3 regions of the Alteribacillus sp. HJP-4 genome follow, and region 2 is predicted to be linked to each of the others. Evidence: predicted binding sites of a transcription regulator. Region 2 holds the regulator's gene; each other region holds the start of a gene.

Region 1 (7,256 bases), on a different contig from region 2:
CGTTTGACGACGGCAGTGAATTAAAACTATCTATGTTTAAATGGCTTACTCCGGACGGAAATTGGATAAATGAAGAAGGCGTGGAGCCAACTATCGAAACTGATCAGCCTGACTATTTCTATTCCGCCGCTCTCTCATCAGAAGAAGAGCTTCAGCTCGATGACATCGGAGAGCAGGTTGAAATAGCCCAGAATATCTTAAAAGGTCTCGGTCATGATCCGGGACGTACAGACGGATATTTTGATGAGCAGACCGAGGCTGCAGTCGAATCGTTCCAGGAGGAAGCAGAGGATATCTCCGTATCCGGAACGATCGATGAAGAGACAGCCGGAGCAATGAATCAGGCTATGTTTGAACTGATTCAGGATCCAGACAATGACAGACAAATGGAAAAAGCACTCGAAGTTGTAAATGAACAAATTCAAGAATAAATGTTTGGAAAATGGAGCGGAGTGCATCTTTCAGAAAGCTGAACCTGAAGGAACCGCTCCGTTTTTGTAGCTTAATAATACATTCTAGAAAAAGAGACAGAAATGATAGTAATACAATTACTATCTATGCCGGGTTTCAATCCGGTTACGAAGGAGATGCCGTTATGGATGTTATTGCCTGGGAACTACTAGCAGGGATTGGGCGTTTTTTTGCTCATCCTCTTACATATTTCATTCCTGCAGCTATGTTAATGCTCGGGTTTTTTCGAGTGAAAAAGGAGCGGGCTACCTTTCATACGAGTGTGTTTCATGCTGTGTTCGACCTTACAGCACCACTACTTCCGGGTCTTGGCGCAGGCTTACTTCTATCAGTTTTACTTGCGGCAACCGGTCTTTACATTTCGTTTTCCTTTCTACTCCTCACAGGGACAGTGACGCTCCTGTTTCTTCTCAGCGGACGCGTCCGCTGGCTCGGACCTTCACACATCTTAGGTCTGAGCTTCATACTTGTTTATTTTCTTCCAAATATTGTGACGGGCTATCCATTGATTGATGAGTGGTTTTCCTCTCTTGGAACCGGAGACCACCGCCCGGTACTTTTCATCCTGGCTGTTTTTATAATCGCCGAAGGACTGTTAATTTGGAAAAATGGAAGCCAATATACGACCCCAATTGTCCGGAAAAGCTCACGAGGCAAAAAAATCGGAGGGCATCAGCTGAAGCGGATCTGGTTTGTACCAGTCTGCCTGCTCATTCCGGGAGGACCGATAGAGCCAGCGGGATTCTGGCCGCTTTTTCCTCTCGCAGAAACGGGAATGAGCCTGTTTATTGTACCGTTTGCCATAGGAGCAAAGTACAGTATTTTTCATACGCTCCCTGCACAAGCAGTAAAAAAAGTGGGCGGACGCGTTGTTTTACTCGGAATTTTTGCGACTGCCAGTGCTGTTTCAGCTCTATACAGTCCAGCTGCGGGACTCATCAGCGCTGCCGCGATATTACTGGTTCGAGAAGCCATAACTCTGAATTTCCGAGTACAAGAACGGAATCGTCCGCCGCTCTTCACCCCTCGTGCACGCGGACTTACAGTTCTCTGTGTGCTTCCGGACTCACCTGGTTCCAAAATGGGACTGGCTCCCGGCGAGATAATTATGAAAGTGAACGCCAGCAATGTTAATAATGAAAAAGACTTCTACCAGGCACTTCAGAAAAATTCGGCTTATTGTAAAATAGAGGTGGCTGATATTAATGCTGAGCTTCGGCACGTTCAGTCAGCGGTATATAGTAATCAACATCATGAACTTGGGGTGCTGTTTGTAAAGGATCAAACCCCACTGACGACTTCAAGCCGGCAGGCATAAAGGTGCCGGCGATCAAAGGATATATAGAATGAAGGAGAAGGCAGGGTATCTAATGTGATAGAAATTTTAACCGCGGCTTTTCTGCCGCCTGTCATTATGATTACGGCTTCCCGCCTCACGCACAGCTATATCGGCGGGGTAGTAACAGCATTAATGATTGCGGCTGCCCTCCAGCCATGGACCAAAGGAGCTGCGGTCACTGCTGCGGCTCTGCTGTCGCTGGCTGTTTCTGCGTGGATTACCTGGCACTGGTTTCATAAAAAACAAGGTAAAGACTTCGGGTAAAGTTTTCGTGTGGATAGGAAGAAGGTTTGGAAGCAGCGGAAGCCTGGACGGCTGCGGTGGAAAAGCACTCCGCAGCGTGGAAAAACTATGAAAAGAGTCGAAACCGTACGTATCCGGTGGAAAAAGCCATCCAGCCGTGGAAACGAGTCAAGCACGGAGGAAATGGTTGGCTGGTCCGGGGAAAAACCATAGAAGCGAGTGGAAACTGAAGCTGCTGCGGTGGAAATCAAACTGGAGCGGAAGAAAAGCACTCCGCAGCGTGGAAACACTATGAAATGAGTGGAAACCGCACGTATCCGGTGGAAAACGCCACCCAGCCGTGGAAACGAGTCAAGCACGGAGGAAATGGTTGGCTGGTCCGGGGAAAAACCATAGAAGCGAGTGGAAACTGAAGCTGCTGCGGTGGAAATCAAACTAGAGCGGAAAAACGCCCCGCAGCGTGGAAACACTATGAAATGAGTGAAAACCGCACGTATCCGGTGGAAAACGCCACCCAGCCTCGACTCAAATGAACGAAGCCTGCAGTGATTATTGACAAAATCACAGCAGGCTCTTTCCAATTTTTACAAACAATTTCCACCATAAGCAATACCCTCTCAAAGATAAACTGAATCGAACATATATTCGAAAAAATCGTTTATATTGACGCTTTATGTGGTATAATGTATAAGCGATAATAGTGAAATGTATGTTACTCCGATTCATATAAAGTGAGGGATCACGCGATGAGCCAAGCCTTTGAAGTAGTTTCAAAATACGAACCGCAGGGTGATCAGCCAAAAGCGATCCAAAAGCTGACCGAGGGGTTAAGAGCGGGAAAACGATACCAAACGCTTCTCGGCGCCACAGGCACAGGGAAGACCTTTACCGTTTCCAACGTTATTAAAGAAGTAAAAAAACCTACCCTCGTGATTGCCCACAACAAAACCCTGGCCGGGCAGCTCTACAATGAATTTAAGGAATTGTTCCCAGATAACGCCGTTGAATATTTCGTCAGCTATTACGATTATTATCAGCCGGAAGCGTATATCCCGCAGACGGATATGTTCATTGAAAAGGATGCCAGCATTAATGATGAAATTGATAAACTCCGTCATTCTGCCACAAGTGCGCTGTTTGAACGCAGTGATGTCATCATTGTGGCTAGTGTCTCCTGTATTTACGGACTCGGCTCACCGGATGAATACCGGGCTCTAGTTCTTTCGCTTCGTTCAGGTATGGAAAAGGAACGTGATCAGCTGCTGAGAGAGCTTGTAGATATTCAATATGAAAGAAATGATATTAACTTCGTGCGCGGTACTTTCCGGGTGCGCGGGGACGTTGTAGAAATTTTTCCGGCTTCCAGGGATGAACATTGCATGCGCGTGGAATTTTTTGGGGATGAAATCGATAGAATCACCGAAGTGGACGCTCTTACCGGAGAAGTGCTCGGGGAACGAAAGCACATTGCCATTTTTCCAGCTTCTCACTTCGTAACGAGAGAAGAAAAATTAACCAGAGCCATTAAAAACATTGAAAAAGAGCTTGCCGGCCAGCTGAAAAAGTTTCGCGAGGAGGGCAAAGAGCTTGAAGCTCAGCGCCTTGAGCAGCGAACCAATTACGATATTGAAATGATGAAAGAAATGGGCTTCTGTTCCGGAATCGAAAACTATTCCCGGCACCTGACCTTCCGGAACCCCGGTGATTCGCCCTATACACTTATCGATTATTTTCCGGAGGATTTTCTTCTTGTCGTGGATGAATCACACGTAACCCTGCCGCAGGTGCGCGGCATGTATAACGGAGACCGTGCCCGCAAGGAAGTACTCGTAAACCACGGCTTCCGGCTGCCAAGTGCAATGGATAACCGGCCACTTCAATTCGGAGAGTTTGAAAAGCGTGTTCACCAGGCATTGTTCATATCTGCGACTCCGGGTCCTTATGAGCTTGAGCACACTCCTGAAATGGTGGAGCAGATTATCCGCCCGACTGGCCTGCTTGATCCCACTATTGACGTCCGTCCGATTGAAGGACAGATTGATGACCTGATCGGGGAAATCAATGAGCGGCGCGAACGGGGAGAACGGGTACTGATTACTACACTCACGAAAAAAATGTCTGAGGATCTGACGGCTTATTTAAAAGAAATAGGGATCCGCGTCAAATATCTTCATTCTGATATAAAAACACTTGAACGTATTGATATAATTCGCCAGCTCCGGCTCGGAGAATTCGATGTGCTCGTCGGCATTAACCTGCTCCGGGAGGGCCTTGATATTCCGGAGGTATCACTGGTTGCTATACTGGACGCAGACAAGGAAGGTTTTCTGCGGGCAGAGCGGTCTCTCATTCAAACGATGGGACGTGCGGCCCGGAATGCCAACGGTCATGTTATTATGTATGCTGATAAGATTACAAAATCGATGAACATTGCAATCGAAGAAACAAAGCGGCGCCGGACCATACAAAAGGAGCATAACGATAAATACGGCATCACGCCGCAGACGATTAAAAAAGCAATACCTGAGTTGATACAGGCGACCATTGCTTCAGATGAAAACGAAGACTTTGATAAGCCGGCATTAGATAGAATGAGCAAGAAGGAACGTCAAAAAGTTATTGACCAGCTTGAGGCAGAAATGAAGCAAGCAGCCAGGGATCTTCATTTTGAGCGGGCAGCTGAGCTTCGGGATATGGTCATGGAATTAAAAGCGGAAGGGTGACACAGCGATGGCTTTAGAAAATTTAACAATAAAAGGGGCCAGGTCTCATAACCTTAAAGATATCGACGTTACGATTCCGCGGGATAAACTTGTTGTGTTTACCGGCCTTTCCGGATCCGGCAAATCCTCCCTTGCATTTGATACGATTTATGCAGAGGGACAGCGCCGTTATGTCGAGTCATTGTCGGCTTATGCACGACAGTTTCTTGGTCAGATGGATAAGCCCGACGTAGACTCTATTGAAGGGCTTTCTCCTGCGATTTCGATCGATCAGAAAACGACGAGCAGAAACCCCCGTTCCACCGTTGGAACGGTAACAGAGATATATGATTACCTGCGTCTGTTGTTTGCAAGAGTAGGAAAGCCGGTATGTCCTGTCCATCATGTAGAGATTTCTTCACAGACCGTGCAGCAGATGGTCGACCGCATGACCTCATATCCGGAACGGACGAAAATGCAGATTCTCGCACCGCTTATTTCCGGACGCAAAGGTGAGCACATGAAAGTGCTGGAAGATTTGAAGAAAAAAGGCTATGTCCGCGTCCGTGTTGATGGAGAAATGAGAGAAGTCAGTGAGGACATCCATCTCGAAAAAAACAAAAAGCATGATATTGAAGCTGTCATTGACCGGGTCGTTATTAAAGAGGGTGTCGAAACAAGATTGTCCGATTCCCTTGAAACAGCACTTGCACTTAGTGACGGAAAAGTTCTCGTAGATGTGATCGGGGAGGAGGAGCTGCTTTTCAGTCAGCACCATGCCTGCCCGCACTGCGGCTTTTCCATCGGAGAGCTGGAACCGCGTCTTTTTTCCTTTAACAGTCCATACGGCGCCTGTCCTTCCTGCGACGGCCTCGGAAGTAAATTAGAAGTTGATCAGGACCTTGTCATACCTGATCCTGACAGAACCCTGCGAAAGCACGCGATCGCGGCGTGGGAACCAACAAGTTCTCAATACTATCCGCAGCTGCTTGAATCGGTATGCCATCATTTCGGCATCGATATGGATGTGCCGGTGAAGGATCTTCCAAAGGATCAGCTTGATATTGTTTTAAAAGGTAATTCCCGGGAGCGGATGGTGTTTCGCTACGAGAATGAACGTGGACGTATACGTGAGCGTAATATCTATTTTGAAGGAGTATTAAAAAATATTTCCAGGCGCTATCACGAAACAGCCTCGGACTATATCCGCGATCAGATGGAGCAATATATGGCAAGAAAAGACTGCCCGGGCTGTAATGGACACCGTCTCCGCAAGGAAAGTCTTGCTGTCAAGCTGAACGAGTCTCATATCGGGGAAGTGACAGAGCTTTCTGTGAAAGATGCCCTTACATTTTTTGAAAATCTTTCCCTCTCGGAAAAAGAGCTGGCTATTGCTCGCTTAATTTTAAGAGAAATCTCAGAACGCCTGGGTTTCCTCGTTAATGTCGGACTGGAATATTTGACGCTGAGCCGGTCAGGAGGTACGCTTTCCGGTGGTGAAGCTCAGCGTATCCGGCTTGCCACCCAGATAGGTTCTTCCCTGATGGGCGTGCTCTATATTCTTGATGAACCATCCATCGGACTTCATCAGCGTGATAATAATCGTCTCATCCGCACACTTGAACGAATGCGGGATCTTGGCAATACGTTGATTGTAGTGGAGCACGATGAGGATACGATGCTTGCGGCTGATCATATTGTTGATATCGGCCCCGGCGCCGGAACACACGGAGGTTATATTACCTCTGAAGGAACACCGGAGGAAATTAAGGAAGATGGAAATTCTCTGACTGGCCAATATCTTTCCGGAAAGAAATTTATTCCTCTTCCGGTGGAGCGAAGAACACCGGAAAAGCGCTGGCTAAAAATCAAAGGTGCAACCGAGAATAATCTGCAGAACACAAATGTTGATATTCCACTTGGCCTGTTTACTGCTGTTACCGGGGTTTCTGGCTCCGGAAAAAGTACCCTCATCAACGATATACTTCACAAATCTCTTGCACAGAAGCTGCATCGGGCAAAAGACAAGCCTGGCGCTCATAAATCGATCGATGGCATTAAGGAGCTCGAAAAGGTTATTGATATCGACCAGTCTCCCATCGGCCGCACTCCCCGTTCGAACCCGGCGACCTATACCGGTGTGTTCGATGACATCCGCGATGTGTTTGCGATGACGAACGAAGCAAAAATGCGCGGCTATAAAAAGGGACGATTCAGCTTCAATGTCAAAGGCGGACGTTGTGAAGCATGCAAAGGAGACGGCATTATCAAAATTGAAATGCATTTCCTTCCGGATGTGTATGTTCCCTGCGAAGAATGCGGGGGCAAAAGATATAACCGTGATACACTCGATATCCAATATAAAGGCAAGAACATTGCAGACGTTCTTGGAATGACGGTCGAGGAAGCAGTAAGCTTTTTCGAAAACATTCCGAAAATCAAGCGAAAAATTCAGACGCTGTACGATGTCGGGCTCGGCTACATTAAGCTGGGACAGCCGG
Region 2 (7,256 bases):
TCGCAGTCTTCGTACGGACCAATATACGTGGACGGCTTAATAGGTGCTGTGACATTTTTCCATTCATTTTCATCGAGGCAGTAAGTGTGGGCCATAACATTGGCAGGGGTAAACGAAAGGATATCTGAGCCCAGTATCACTTCAGGAGTGGGGGCATCAAAAATAGCTAACAGATGAGTATTGTCCACCAAAGCTATTTCATAATGCCACCACCCCTGGGGCACGTTTGCGACCTGCCCGGGGGAAATCGTAAAATTTAAAATTTCTTTCGTAAATGGATTCAGGATGGAAACAAGTGCTTCTCCGGATATACAATATACGAGTTCAGCTGCGTTTTGGTGGTAGTGTGGTTCAACGCATTGTCAGTACTTAAAAAAATATCCAGCAAAGACACATTCTGCAGGGAGTTTAATTGTTGAATTCCTAATATATTAATGTAGTTTTGATTGTTTTTTTTAAACAGCGGACTGTTATTAACATCAAATGTATATTGAACGGACGGGGAAGTATAATCGAGCGGTGTGCTCACGGCGGCTTCACCTCTTTTTCAATTGATTTCCTTTTATAATATGCATCTGCCCATCGGTTGTGTTCATGAAAAATCTCATAAAAAAGCCCCCAGTCTAAATGATAGACCGAGGGCTTGTAGTGATGATCCTTTTTTTAATCGGCATGGTGTAAATGCTGTCGCAGTTAATGAATCGTACGGAAAACGCCCGTAACTTTACCGAGAATCGTGACATTATCCAGAATTATCGGGTCTAAAGCAGAGTTTTCCGGCTGGAGGCGGATGTAATTGTCTTCTTTGTAGAAACGCTTCACCGTCGCTTCAAGCTCGTCAGTCATAGCTACGATGATATCTCCGTTATCTGCGCTCTGCTGCTGCCTGACAATAACGAGGTCTCCGTCATAAATACCCGCCTCAATCATGCTGTCTCCCTGAATTGTAAGCGCAAAGACTTCTTCATCAGTTACCATCCGGTCCGGGAGCGGTATATACTCTTCAATATTTTCTACAGCAGTAATTGGGTCCCCGGCTGTAACTTTACCAATAACCGGGATATAAACAGCGGATCTTTCCGAAATTTGTTCTGCTTCATCACCTGCTTCAAGGACCTCGATGGCACGCGGCTTTGTCGGATCCCTGCGGATTAAGTTTTTGCTTTCCAGACGGGCAAGGTGGCCGTGCACTGTTGAGCTTGACGCGAGTCCGACTGCTTCCCCGATTTCACGAACGGAAGGCGGATAACCTTTTTTCTTAACTTCATCTTTAATAAATTCCAATATCAATTGTTGCCGTTTGGACACTTTTGACATAAAAGCACCTCGTTTCTAGAAAATAAGATCTCACAGCATGATTTCAAAATAATATGAATATACATACTATCAGCCTGTACATATTATTAAGTCAGTTTAAGTAATCTTCATAATTCACAATATTTCTCTGCATTGGTTCATCTTTCAATACCGATTGTATCATGAAAAACATACGTGCGCAAACATCCGTTCTAATTTTTCCTTGACGCGAACAGAAGTTCTTTATATAATAAACGCAGGATAGGAACATACATTCTTATTTTGAGGAGGAAACATTATGTCAAAAGTTAAACAGCTCTCTATCCAGGAATGGGCGATTTTGTTATTATTTATTTTTTCTATCATATTGTTAATCACTGTAGTAGAATTATCCGCTGTCAGCCCGGCAGAGGTGGAAGGATCGGACGCACTAATTGTTTCAGAAAAAAATCCGGATATGTTTACCTATAATTCAATAACCGATTAACATTATAGTTTTGAAGGGGACTGCCATGAAGACTTGTATCATTTATTGCAGAGTAAGTACGGGGAAGGAGTCACAGCAGACCTCGCTGAAAAGACAGGAGGAAGAGCTGACAGTACTCTGTGAAGCGTTAGGATTTAATATTTATTCTATTATCAGAGAGACAGCAAGCGGATATACGCTTGAAAGAGAAGGACTACTCCAGGCTCTCGATGATGTAAATGAAGGAAAAGCCGATATATTCTGTGTGCAGGATGATACGCGGCTTGGAAGAGGAAATGCCAAACTCGCCGTTCTGCATGAACTGTTTAAGCAGTCCGTAAATGTATATACCGTGCGTGACGGGGGAGAACTGCAGCTGTCAGAATCCGACAGCATGCTTATGGATATTCTTTCTCTGGTGGAAGAGCATCAGAGGACACTGCATAATCAAAAGATTAAGCGCGGCATGAAAAAAGCAGTAAATGACGGATTTAAACCAGAAAAGAATTTGAAAAGAACAAATGAAGGCGGGCGAAAAAAGATGGATGCCCCGTTAGAGGAAATTATCAGGCTTCGCAAAAGAGAGCTGACCTTTCATGAGATTGCTGTAACGCTGCGCGGTCTGGGCTATTCTATCTCTAAAGCTACCGTTCACAGACGGTTTCAGGAGTATGAAAACATGCATCATCCCAATATAGAGTAAATCTCTCTGTTCGGACTGTAAGCCTTTCTCACAACGTTTAATTCGTTCTAATACTAAGCGGTTCAATTTGCAAAAAGAAGGGTATATATTTTAAAATAAAGTGAGAGTGGCCACGGTTTCAGCAGAACAGGAGGTTATAATAGATATGATTTCACAGGAGAAGATTGACCGTATTAATGAATTGTCCAAGCGTTCAAAAACAACGGGTCTGACAGAGGAAGAAGAAAAGGAACAGCATGCTCTCCGAAAAGAGTATCTTTCTAAATTCCGTTCTTCCTTTAAAAGTCAGCTCCAGTCTGTGAAAGTAATGGATAAAAAAGGAAACGATGTAACTCCCGCAAAATTAGAACAGGTAAAGAGAAAAACACAGCGCTTTGGGCATTAATCAATAATTATACAGCCGTCAGGAAAATCCTGGCGGCTATTGTTTATTTTAAAACGATGATTTACCCTTGAAAACTACTATTTTTGCGCTGTTCAGCCTTGTGAAATAGTCAGATAACGTTTATGATGAAAAACGTAAGTAAAAATAAATTATACATAGGGATCAGAAGAAAGGTAGGGAATTTTGCATGGAAGCTAATGTGGAAGAATTAGCTATTAGTACCATTCGCACATTATCGATTGACAGTATCGAAAAAGCAAGTTCAGGGCATCCGGGCCTGCCAATGGGAGCGGCTCCGATGGCTTATACATTGTGGACTCAATTTATGGACCATAACCCGTCAAACCCGGATTGGTTTAATCGTGACCGTTTTGTTCTATCGGCCGGTCATGGCTCGATGCTGCTTTACAGCCTTTTGCATCTAAGCGGGTATGATTTATCGCTCGAAGAACTGAAAAATTTTAGACAATGGGGCAGCAAAACACCTGGCCACCCTGAATTTGGACATACAGCCGGTGTCGAAGCTACAACAGGTCCATTGGGTCAAGGGCTTGCGATGGCGACAGGAATGGCTATGGCAGAGCGTCATTTAGCTGCTGTCTACAATAAAGAAGATGCGGCTCTCGTTGATCATTTTACGTTTGCTCTCTGCGGAGACGGCGATTTAATGGAAGGTGTTTCCTCGGAATCAGCTTCCCTTGCCGGTCATCTAAAGCTGAGCCGTCTTGTGGTGCTGTATGATTCCAATGATATATCCCTTGACGGAGACCTTCATCAGTCATTTTCAGAAGATGTCTGCAAGCGCTACGAAGCATATGGCTGGCAGACGCTGCTTGTCGAAGACGGAAATGATCGAGACGCAATTGCAGAGGCACTTAAAGAAGCGCGCAGCAGTGATAAGCCAACCCTTATTGAAGTGAAAACAACAATTGGCTTCGGAGCGCCGAACAAATCAGGGAGCAATGCAGCCCACGGCGCCCCTCTTGGAGAAGAAGAAGCGGCGTTGACCAAAGAAGCTTACAAATGGACATTTGATACACCTTTTCATATTCCTGATGAGGTAAGAGAACATTTTGCTGACGTAAAGAAAAAAGGTGAGCAAAAAGAACAAGAATGGAATAAGTTGTTCGAAGATTACCAAAACAAATATCCGGAGCTTGCCGGGCAATTTTCCCTGGCGATAAATGGCAGACTTCCGGAGGGGTGGCAGAATAATCTTCCTGTTTACAGTGATGAAAAACTGGCGTCGCGTGCTGCTTCCGGCGAGGCACTTCAGGAAATCTCTGCAGCAGTACCATCGCTGTTCGGAGGATCTGCAGACCTTGCATCTTCAAATAAGACTCTTATTAAAAATGAAACTGATTTTTCTCGTGATAACTACAAAGGCCGTAACATCTGGTTTGGAGTCAGGGAATTTGCGATGGCCTCTGCAGGTAACGGTCTCGCACTGCATGGCGGAGTTCACCCTTATGTATCAACATTTCTTGTATTCTCTGACTATCTGCGCCCGGCCCTGCGTCTGAGCGCGTTAATGGGTATACCGGTAACGTATGTGTTCACTCATGATAGTATAGCAGTAGGCGAAGACGGGCCAACCCATGAGCCGGTGGAGCAGGTTTCTTCCCTCCGCGCAATCCCAAACTTAAGCGTAATTCGCCCGGCTGACGGTAATGAAACAACTGCAGCGTGGAAAGCGGCATTAGAGAGCACCACACATCCAACCGCATTGATCCTTACACGCCAGGGACTGCCGACACTTGAAGGCACAGCTGAAAAAGCGGAGGATGGCGTAAAACGAGGCGCTTATGTGATTGATGATTCAGCCGCCCGTCCTGATGTTTTGCTGCTTGCAAGCGGTTCTGAGGTGTCACTTGCGGTAGAAGCAAAATCAAGCCTGGAAAAAGACGGATTAAAAGTAAATGTCGTAAGCATGCCGGATTGGCTTGCTTTTGATAAACAAACGGAAGACTATAAAAAGTCGGTTCTCCCGGACGGAGTGCCTGCCCTTGCGATTGAAATGGGTGCCTCTCACGGCTGGCATAAATATGTCGGAGCCCATGGAGCGGTACTGGGAATCGATCAGTTCGGCGCATCAGCTCCCGGTGGAAAAATTGTAGAGGAATACGGTTTTACAGTGGAAAACGTAACGGCAAAGGTAAAATCATTTTTACAAGTATAGCTTATTTTTTAGAAGCATCTGGATTTTTTGTCCAGGTGCTTCTGTATTTTTATCTTTACAAAAAGCCGCTGGAGACATTCTCAAATCAAGGTATTTATTTACAAGATACCCATTCGACAAAAACAGTTCAATTAATTTTCATAAATTGACAGCACTTTTACTCCTTTTCTTGTACGATTAAAAAAAGTATCTCGAGGAGGAAGAACATGTCACGCTATCTACTGGTTATTATAAAAAAAGAAGTAGCCTTGCAATATTACCGCAAAGAAGACAAGCTGTTCCGCCTGTTTCAAGATTACGTACAAGCTTATGAATGGGCCAGACCTGTATTAGAAAAGCAGATCAGGTACATAACCGAGCCTATTTCTATTCAGAATAAATCCTCAGAGCTGTTAACATGTTTAAATACACACGAATATATTCCATATAATAATCATCCCTGCAGCTACATTTCAACGAAGAACAGCAGTAAAATTGAATGGAATGAAATGTTTATGAAATTTGAAAATGCAGGAACTTGGAAAGAAGAATGGGCTGTTTTTGATTGTCTGAAAAATCAGTCACCATATTTTTTCGCAATGAACATGGATAAAAAGCTTTACGGATGGTTAAAACCATTAAAAGTATTCTCTGTCCTTTAAAATCATGCAATGTTCCTCTTTCTTTGCACACCTGTATACGTTATAATAATGTAGGTCATATGTAGCAATTGCTGTAGGTTTAATTGCTTTAAGGTAATAGAAGGAGGAAAGGTAGTAATGGACTGGCTTTGGTTAGTACTTACCGGTGTTTTATGCCTGCTTGCGGGTCTTGCACTCGGTTTCTTCATCGCAAGAAAAACGATGATGAATTACTTAAAGAAAAATCCGCCGATTAATGAACAAATGCTTCGCGTGATGATGATGCAGATGGGGCAGAACCCATCGCAGAAAAAAATTAATCAAATGATGAAAGCGATGCAGCGGCAGCAGGATAAAAAATAGCCTGAAATAAAACGCGCCAAAATAATGGTGCGTTTTTTTGGTTTAAATTTTAATTGAAAATTAATAATATTCAAATTCCAGGAAATTTGGTAGAATAATGAAGTTGAAAGTGAATTGACTTAGTTCGGAGTGGAGCTAGAATGAAAATATTTTTCCAGTTGAGGTGGTATTTCAGAAAGGAATGGAGGCGTTACACAGCAGGTATCGTAATGCTGGTTATCGTCTCTGTACTGTCATTGCTGCCTCCTTATGTGACTGGGGTCATTGTTGACCACATCGCAGCAGACACCATTCAGACCAGTATATTGCTGTCATGGGCAGGTATATTAATCCTTGCAGGAATACTGATGTACTTGTTTCGGTTTTGGTGGAGAATTATGATTTTCGGGGCATCTATCCGCCTTGCAAGGCTGCTTCGCAATAAGTTATATGAACAATTTACCGCGATGTCTCCTTCATTTTATTCAAAAAAAAGAACAGGCGATTTAATGGCGCACGCTACCAATGATATAAAGGCGGTTGAACAGACAGCGGGTGTCGGTGTATTAACGCTCGTGGACTCCTTGACGATGGGAGCGTTTGTCATTGCTGCAATGGCTTTTACTATCAGCCCTTCTCTGACGTTATATAGTCTGCTGCCAATGCCGATTATGGCACTTGCTACTAGCTGGTACGGCAGCCTTCTCCATAAACGTTTTTCGAAAGCGCAGGCTGCTTTTTCGAGTTTAAATAATAAAGTACAGGAAAGCATTTCGGGTATACGCGTCACCAAAACGCTCGGTTTTGAGAACGAGGACATTCAATCTTTTGCTCACCAGTCTGATGATGTTGTCAAAAAAAATGAAGATGTCGCTCGAATTGATGCTCTCTTTGATCCAACGATTTCATTAATTGTTGGAGTATCTTATTTTCTTGCTGTATTTTTTGGGGCAGGGATGGTCATTGATGGGGACATTACGTTAGGGGAATTAACCAGCTTTACTCTGTACTTAGGGATGCTTATTTGGCCAATGCTTGCTTTCGGCTGGTTTTTTAATATTATTGAACGAGGGCGTGCTTCGTATAATAGAATAAATTCTTTATTAGCTGAAAAACAGGAAATCACTGATGAGAAAGCGAGCATAGAGACAACGCCGACAGGACGTTTAGATATAACTGTTCCGCATTTTTCTTATTCCAAACATGCATCGCCTGTTTTAAGTGAAGTCTTTATCCAAACCGAACCAGGAATGAGCATTGGAATC
Region 3 (7,256 bases), on a different contig from region 2:
GAATCAAGCTCCAGAGCGTTTTTGCGACAACCTCCGTCGTAGGGAAAGCAGCCGGATCTTTCTGATCATTAAATTCTACCTTGTCATTTAAAAGAGTATGATCGTAGCGTTTGTGCACGATCTCCTTCAATAGTTTAAAATCCGCCAGAAAGCCTGTATGATTCAGTTCATCGCCGGCAATCGTAACGTTTATCACATACGTATGCCCGTGAATATCCATGCATTTACCTGCAGCACTATCTGGAATAAAATGAGCAGCTGCTAAATGCATATCCTTATTCAGTTCATACCTGAAGTCATGCATCACTTGAGGATAAAATTGATGAAGCATTAGTTTTCCCTTTCCTTTTCATCCATATATTGAAGGTAGCCGTCCTGCCGCAGCCTGCAGGCAGGGCATTCTCCGCAGCCATCTCCACGGATGCCGTGGTAGCAGGTTAAGGTCTTGTTTTTCACAAAGCTTAATCTGCCTAATTCGTCTGCTAGTTTCCACGTTTCTTTTTTGTTAAGCCACATTAGCGGGGTATGCAGAACCAGCTCTTTATCAAGAGCGAGGTTTAATGATACATTCAGTGATTTTACAAACACATCGCGGCAGTCCGGATAGCCGCTGTAGTCAGTTTCACACACTCCAGTAACAATGTGCCTGGCCCCTTTTTGAGAGGCTAGAATCGATGCAAATGAAAAGAACAGCAGATTGCGCCCTTCCACAAATGTTGAGGGAAGCTCCCCCTTTCCTCCTGCAGTTACCTCAATATTCTCGCGCGTGAGAGCGTTCGGCGCCAGTTGGTTCAACAGCCCCATGTCCAGCACGTGGTGCTCCACTTCGAGCTCTGTGGCAATGCTGGCTGCCACGTCAACTTCATCAGCATGACGCTGACCGTAATGAAACGTTACCGCAATCACTTCTTCAAAACGTTTCAATGCCCAGAAAAGACAGGTGGTGCTGTCCTGGCCTCCGCTGAAAACAACAACCGCTTTTTCTCCGGAAAAACTCATGAAAATGTCCTTCTTTCTATTCTTACCCAAATTTGGGGTATCTTTTTCACAATGCTCCTATTATAACATTTTCTAATTCAGTTAGCTTCAAAAAAACTTGTAACACATAGAAATGGGAACTTTTCACGACCGTATGTACAAAAATATGGCTCAGACAAATATTCAATAGAATTGTCTGGATTTTGCAATAAATAATTTTCTTTTGTCCCAGCCACTTTTTTAAAAACAGAGAAAGTATGGGTTTTGTTGATTTCATCTCTGCAGGCGGACGCTTTCCGCGGGGCTTGTCTTCAACTAATTCTGTCTCAGCGAAGCTTCGGCAGAATGGATTTTCAGACGGCGCTGATCCCGCGACGCACAGGAGGTGTTAGTGTCGATGTTGGCCACAGGACGTGGCCGGTTTTAATCGACCCGGAGTCGCCGCCTTCCGTTCTTCAATCGAAGAATAAACACCATATTAATTTAAGTCAAAAAATGAGCGTACGAAGAAGTTAAGACAAATAAAAATAGCATCTTGAAAGACGAATATTAATTTCTTTGATTGAGAAATCAGCTCCTTTGCGTAGTCAAAATGAGTGAGTCGTGCCCGCGGAAAGCGAAGCGTTTGGACGGAGCATATTTTGAAAACACATAATTAACAAACAATCCAGACAGATTCAGTAGAATCGTCTGGATTTTTGCAATAAATAATTTACTTTTGTCCCAGCAGGGTTTATGCATTTTTTCCCAGCTTTAACTCCTGAAGGCGGGCGGGTTCTGCAAAATAATATCCTTGAAAATAATGACATCTTAACGTAAGCAGCTGTTTGGCCTGTTCGGCATTTTCTACGCCTTCTGCGATGACATTCAAATTCAAACTATCTGCTGTATCGATAATCGTTTTGACTATCGCTAGATTCTGCTCTTTTTTGGTCATATCTTTAATAAAGGACCGGTCTATTTTCAAAGTATCAATAGGTAAATCCTTTAACTGGCTCAAGGAACTGTATCCCGTCCCAAAATCATCCAGGCTCAGCGGGAATCCCATTGTTTTTAAGCTGTGAAGAACCGGCATCATCTGCTTCATGTCCATGGTTGTCCGCTCTGTTATTTCTAAAACGACCTGGCGCGGTTCTATATCATAGGCAGTAACCAGGTCATAAAGCTCACTGGCAAAGGCCGGGTCTTCTAATTGTATGCTTGATATGTTGACAGAGACTGTCCGCCCGGTTTTTTTTTGTAGAAATACTGCCATCTCCCGGCACACCTGATGAAGAATCCAGTGTCCTAGTGTTTGTATGTAACCGTTGTCCTCAGCCACGGGGATAAATATACCAGGAGGAATGCTTCCTTTTTCGTGATGCTTCCAGCGGACCAGCGCTTCGACTCCCATCAGCTCACCCGTTTGACAACTTACATACGGCTGATAGACAAGATAGAGTTCTTTTTTTACGACGGCGTTGTAAAGGTCATTTTCAAGCTGGTAAAACTCCTTCGCTTCCTGCTCCATTCCTTTTCTGTAAAAATCATAGGACTTGCCGGTCCTTTTGGCATGGGAAAGTGCAATATCTGCACTCTGAATCATCTCATCCGCTTCAGTACCGTCTTTGCCCACAAAGGCGATACCGGCGGTAAGCAATATGTATATTTCTTCCTTTACCGGGACAAGCGGCCGTTGAAACAGGCTTTGGATATGTTCGATCAGCTGGATAATCTCTTTATCATCTGAAAACCTGCTGAAAAGCAAAAATTCGTCATTTGCTTTTCTAGCAAGCACCTGTTGATAATGAAGAATTGACTTTATACGCTGGCTTATCTGCATGAGGATTTTGTCACCGGTTTGCAGCCCCTTCGTTTCATTAATGCGGCGAAACCGGTTGATATTTAACGTGATAACGGCTATTTTTTGGTTCGGTCCAATGTTTTGGGTTAACTGCTCCCTGAAATAACGGAGATTGGGGAGGTTTGTCAGCCGGTCATAATGAGAGAGCTGATGAATGTCCTCGACCGCTTTCTTGTAGGCTGAGATATCTCGTGCCACGGCAATGATAACCGGCTCTCCGGACAGAACATCCTGTTTTGTATGTATTTCTACAGGGAGAATTTCTCCGTCTGACCTTTCCCACTCCCAGTCAAACTTACATTCCGGCAATTCGGCTATTTTTTGCGCCTGGGCAGAAGCGCCTTTTTTTAGAGATGGGGCAGCAATTCCTTCAAATGTAAAAGATTTTATATTTTTTTTTGCATATCCAAGCTGCCTCCAGGCCGCTTCATTTGCTTCCGTGAATATCAGCTTCGTACTTATTTTTGGTTTTGGAGCAATAAACAACATATCCGGTATACTGTTAAAGAGGATCCGATAGCGGCGGTCTGCCTGCAGCGTTCTCTTTTTTTCATTGCTTTCTTTCTCGATAAAGAGCGATATTGCGGCATATAATAAAATCGTTGTTACAAAAACGTAGACCCAGCCTTTATAGGTTTGCACCATCCCGGGATTTTCTCCTTCGGAAGCCAGCAGTAACAGGAGCTGATCCGATAAACTAATCCACATACATCCAGCGAGAAAATAAGTGATTGCAATGACCAATGCTTTCTTATGTAATATGCGGAATGAACTTTTCCTTATCAATGATGTCCCCTCTCTCCACAACTACCTAAACCCCGTCATCTATTATTTCGGCTTTTTCTAGTAATTGTTAAATAAAGAAAGCACCGCCCATTATTCAAGTCCCAGTATTCAGCCTGGATTGACTTCCTTATCCATATATACCTGGCTCCCCACGGCTTTTCGCTGTCCCTGATATTTTCCGCGGTATGGCGTCCCTGCTTCCTTATCCATCTGCGCAAACACCAGCTGGGCAATGCGTCTATCTGCTTTTAGGCGGATTGGAAGGCGGTTTGCGTTATAAAGCTCCAGCGTGATTTCTCCTTCAAATCCCGGATCGACCCACCCGGCGTTCTGAATAAACAGGCCCATTCGTCCGATGGAGCTTCGGCCTTCTACAAAGGCCGTCAGATTTTCCGGCAGTTTTATGTATTCTCTTGTCGTGGCAAGCAGGAAAGAGTGAGGCGGTATAATGACTTCGTCGCTCTCAAACTCTACATATTTTGCAGGCTCGTCAAGTGCGATTGATTCAATCGCATTTTCATCTATTTTCAAAAAATGGTTGCCGAGCCTGATATCTACGGATGCCGGCTGTATTTGATGATCATTAATCGGATCGATACGAAGCGTATCTGCGTCCATCATTTCTCTGATAGTCTGGTCTGATAAAATCAACGGTGAGTCCCTCCTGTTTTCTTTCTATTATTTAGTATAGAGAATAACAGCTGCAAACACCATGCTGTTTTTATGGAAAACTTTACTTCACAGCAAAAAGCCGCACTCTACTATCGTCATGCAGCTTATAATTTTATTTGGATGGGCTCTGCTCTCTGCTTCTTATATTTCAGCTTCGGAATCTCTATTGCCTAAATGACGGGAATTTCACCCTACTTTTCTGCCAATAACGGAACTCATGTCCGGCAAACCACGTTGTTCCCGGAGTGTAATGGATGGGCAGAAATCTCTACTTATTCGTTACCGCTTCGTCCTATACAAAAACGGCCCCGCAGCAATTTTACTTGATGCGGGGCATAAATAGTTTTCCGTGCTATTTAATTTTAAAATCTAATTCAATTTCATAGCCCTGTTCAGAAATAATTTTTCCGTGCCGGTATTCACCGATCAGTGCGTTATACTCCTTGGTAAGCTCTTGAAAACTTTCCGGGTCCTTACAATCCAATGAATCATCAATCATCCGCTGAAGCCGGTCTTTATTGAAATGGAATACGGAATATTCCATCGTCATTTGTGCGTAAAGCGACTGAAGCACTTGTCTGGAAGGGCGCCTGCCGTTTTTTGCAGATTTTACCTTTTTCATGAAATGCTGTTCATGCGTTGGATGTAACATTTTCGTCGAACCCCCTGTCCTTTCACCGGTTCTATGCCGGTTATTGGCTGTTGGTTTAGTGAACGGTCAATGTATATGCTCCCCGCTCATTATGGAAAGATAGTATTAGTTATAAAGACTTTACCCGTTTAAAGCACCTTTAAAACGCATTTTTACTAAATTTGTTATTTTTCAATGATATTACGGTCTCGTCAATCGCTGCCTTGAGTGCCTGTTTCTGCATAAAGTAACTCATAGATGGAGTATCCGCTGTGTCAGCTGCTGTCATCTCCGGCGTGGCTGGGAAATGAATAAATCCCGCTTTGGTTGCCAGGCTTTCTCTCTTTATCTCATACATTAACCTGTACAGGGTCGTATTACAGATATATGTCCCTGCTGTATTCGATATTCGCGCCGGAATGTCATCTTGTCTCAGTCTTTCCACAATACTCCGGATGGGAAGCGTGGCAAAGAGTCCATCCGGTCCTCCATCGACAATCGGGTCGTCGACAGGCTTCCGTCCTCTGTTATCTCCTTTCTGACCTTCTCCGATCGTATCCTGAACATTAATTCCGATCCTTTCCACTGTTACGGCACTGCGGCCGTATGCTAGTCCGCAGGCAAAAACAGCGTCTGGTTTATTCTTGATGACGGCTTCTATCAGCTGATCGGCACATGTCTCATAATCGACCGGCAGTCCGAAGCTCTGAATATTGACGTCTTCGTTCGTATACTCTCTTTCAATGTCTTTCACGAGCTGTTCAGTTGGATTTACTGCCATCCCTCCGAACGGCTCAAAGCCCGAGCACAGAATGGTAATAGGCAAAACTATACTTCCTTTCCCCTGTCCGGATGGCGGAACACTGAAGCTTATTTTCCGGAAGATATGAAAGCGCTTTTATACGCTTTCCTATATTATAACGTATGTTGCAATATCTTTTGAATAACTTGCTTAAAGAAAATTTCTGACAAATTAAGAATGAAGAACTTTATCGGACTTCAGGGGAGACTGTTTCAGAAAATACGCTTCCATGCAATGGCGAGCCTGACGCTTTAAATTTGCGTTCAAATAGCTGCTTGCACCTTCATAACCCCGGCACGCATAAGAATAGCGGGAAAAAGTGCCATCGTTTTCTTCAAAGCTCACCTGCATATTATGGCCGTGCATATATTTTTTGATGTGGCGCATATCCTCATGAAGCATGCGCAGCGATTCCTGCACCATCATTAAATAGGGATCACGCACTTTAAAAGGCCCCTCTTCAAACAACTGCAGATCTTTTTCTAATACTTTTTTGACGAGAGGAAGCAGAATAAAGTAATGAATCATAATATGTTCTTCTTCTTTTATTTGCATAATCCTTCTCCCCTCCCAAAAACGAACACTTGTTTGTATTTATTATACCGAATATACGTTCTTTTATTCAAGTGGAAGTTTTAGGTACTGAATCATTATTGACAAAGTCTTTTCACGAGAGGTACATTACAGTCATGGAAATGCAGTAAAAGTGAGGCGAAGCAGCGTGAAAAAACAATTTGCAGTAATAGGTCTGGGGCGCTTTGGCATCAGTGTAAGTACAGAGCTCCACAAGCTCGGCCATGATGTGCTCGCCATTGATGTCAACGAGCATAAGGTAAATGAAATGGTAAATGATTCTACGTACAGCGCCATTGCAGACGGCACCGACGAAAAAGCGCTGCGCAACCTGGGAATTACGAACTTTGATCACGTTATTGTAGCTATCGGCGATAATCTGCAGGCAAGTATTCTCTGCACTCTTCTTTTAAAGGATATGGGGATAGAGTCCGTCTGGGCAAAGGCCCAGAATTATTACCATCATAAAGTGCTTGATAAGATTGGCGCAGACAAGATTATTCACCCTGAGCATGACATGGGAAACCGGATCGTCCAGCATCTCATGTCTGACAAAGTAATCGATTATATAGAACTTTCGGACGACTATTCCATCGTAGAAATTGGGGCTACCGATGATATGCACCGCAAGACCTTAATAGATCTTGATATTCGTGCCAAATTCGGTGTCACTATCCTCGGTATTAAGCGTGGAAAGAATATTAATATTTCTCCAATGGCAAACGATAAGATCTATCGGGACGATGTGTTAATCGTCATTGGCCATAAAAATGATCTGAAGCGCTTTGAAGAAAGCTGAGCCTACCGCCGGCCATTACAGCCCGGGCCCCTACATCTGTCTCACAATCTAATACTGCAGCGGAAAGCTAGAAGGAGTGGATCCATTGGCAAAAGAAAAATATACATACAACACACAAAAACCAGGACTCGTATTTCTTGTGTCCACGGTTTTTGTGGCCCTGTTTGTAGTA

The links. Region 2 encodes LexA, which represses DNA repair genes until DNA is damaged. Its sites were predicted from a motif close to CGAACATATGTTCG; they were not measured.
Region 1: a site for LexA is predicted at 2,688-2,701, ahead of uvrB (excinuclease ABC subunit UvrB). Genes of this name have one in related genera too.
Region 3: a site for LexA is predicted at 6,290-6,303, ahead of ACE4RR_RS05670 (YhjD family protein). Genes of this name have one in related genera too.

What each region holds. Positions count from the first base shown of each region.
Region 1 is NZ_JBHIKY010000003.1:121,595-128,850, reverse strand. It holds gene ACE4RR_RS03675 (S41 family peptidase) at 1-431, shown strand, start outside; gene ACE4RR_RS03670 (PDZ domain-containing protein) at 596-1,789, shown strand; gene ACE4RR_RS03665 (DUF2198 family protein) at 1,844-2,074, shown strand; gene ACE4RR_RS03660 (hypothetical protein) at 2,101-2,283, shown strand; gene uvrB (excinuclease ABC subunit UvrB) at 2,800-4,776, shown strand; gene uvrA (excinuclease ABC subunit UvrA) at 4,784-7,256, shown strand, end outside.
Region 2 is NZ_JBHIKY010000031.1:10,587-17,842, forward strand. It holds partial or broken gene ACE4RR_RS19190 (cupin domain-containing protein) at 1-529, opposite strand, end outside; gene lexA (transcriptional repressor LexA) at 694-1,317, opposite strand; gene ACE4RR_RS19200 (hypothetical protein) at 1,595-1,783, shown strand; gene ACE4RR_RS19205 (YneB family resolvase-like protein) at 1,809-2,465, shown strand; gene ACE4RR_RS19210 (DUF896 domain-containing protein) at 2,611-2,850, shown strand; gene tkt (transketolase) at 3,038-5,029, shown strand; gene sirA (sporulation inhibitor of replication protein SirA) at 5,236-5,670, shown strand; gene ACE4RR_RS19225 (YneF family protein) at 5,788-6,012, shown strand; gene ACE4RR_RS19230 (ABC transporter transmembrane domain-containing protein) at 6,153-7,256, shown strand, end outside.
Region 3 is NZ_JBHIKY010000005.1:1,740-8,995, reverse strand. It holds gene queD (6-carboxytetrahydropterin synthase QueD) at 1-331, opposite strand, end outside; gene queC (7-cyano-7-deazaguanine synthase QueC) at 331-999, opposite strand; gene ACE4RR_RS05695 (hypothetical protein) at 1,243-1,494, shown strand; gene ACE4RR_RS05690 (sensor domain-containing protein) at 1,712-3,607, opposite strand; gene dcd (dCTP deaminase) at 3,716-4,258, opposite strand; gene ACE4RR_RS05680 (IDEAL domain-containing protein) at 4,632-4,931, opposite strand; gene ACE4RR_RS05675 (pyroglutamyl-peptidase I) at 5,071-5,736, opposite strand; gene ACE4RR_RS05670 (YhjD family protein) at 5,884-6,267, opposite strand; gene ACE4RR_RS05665 (potassium channel family protein) at 6,434-7,084, shown strand; gene ACE4RR_RS05660 (BCCT family transporter) at 7,170-7,256, shown strand, end outside.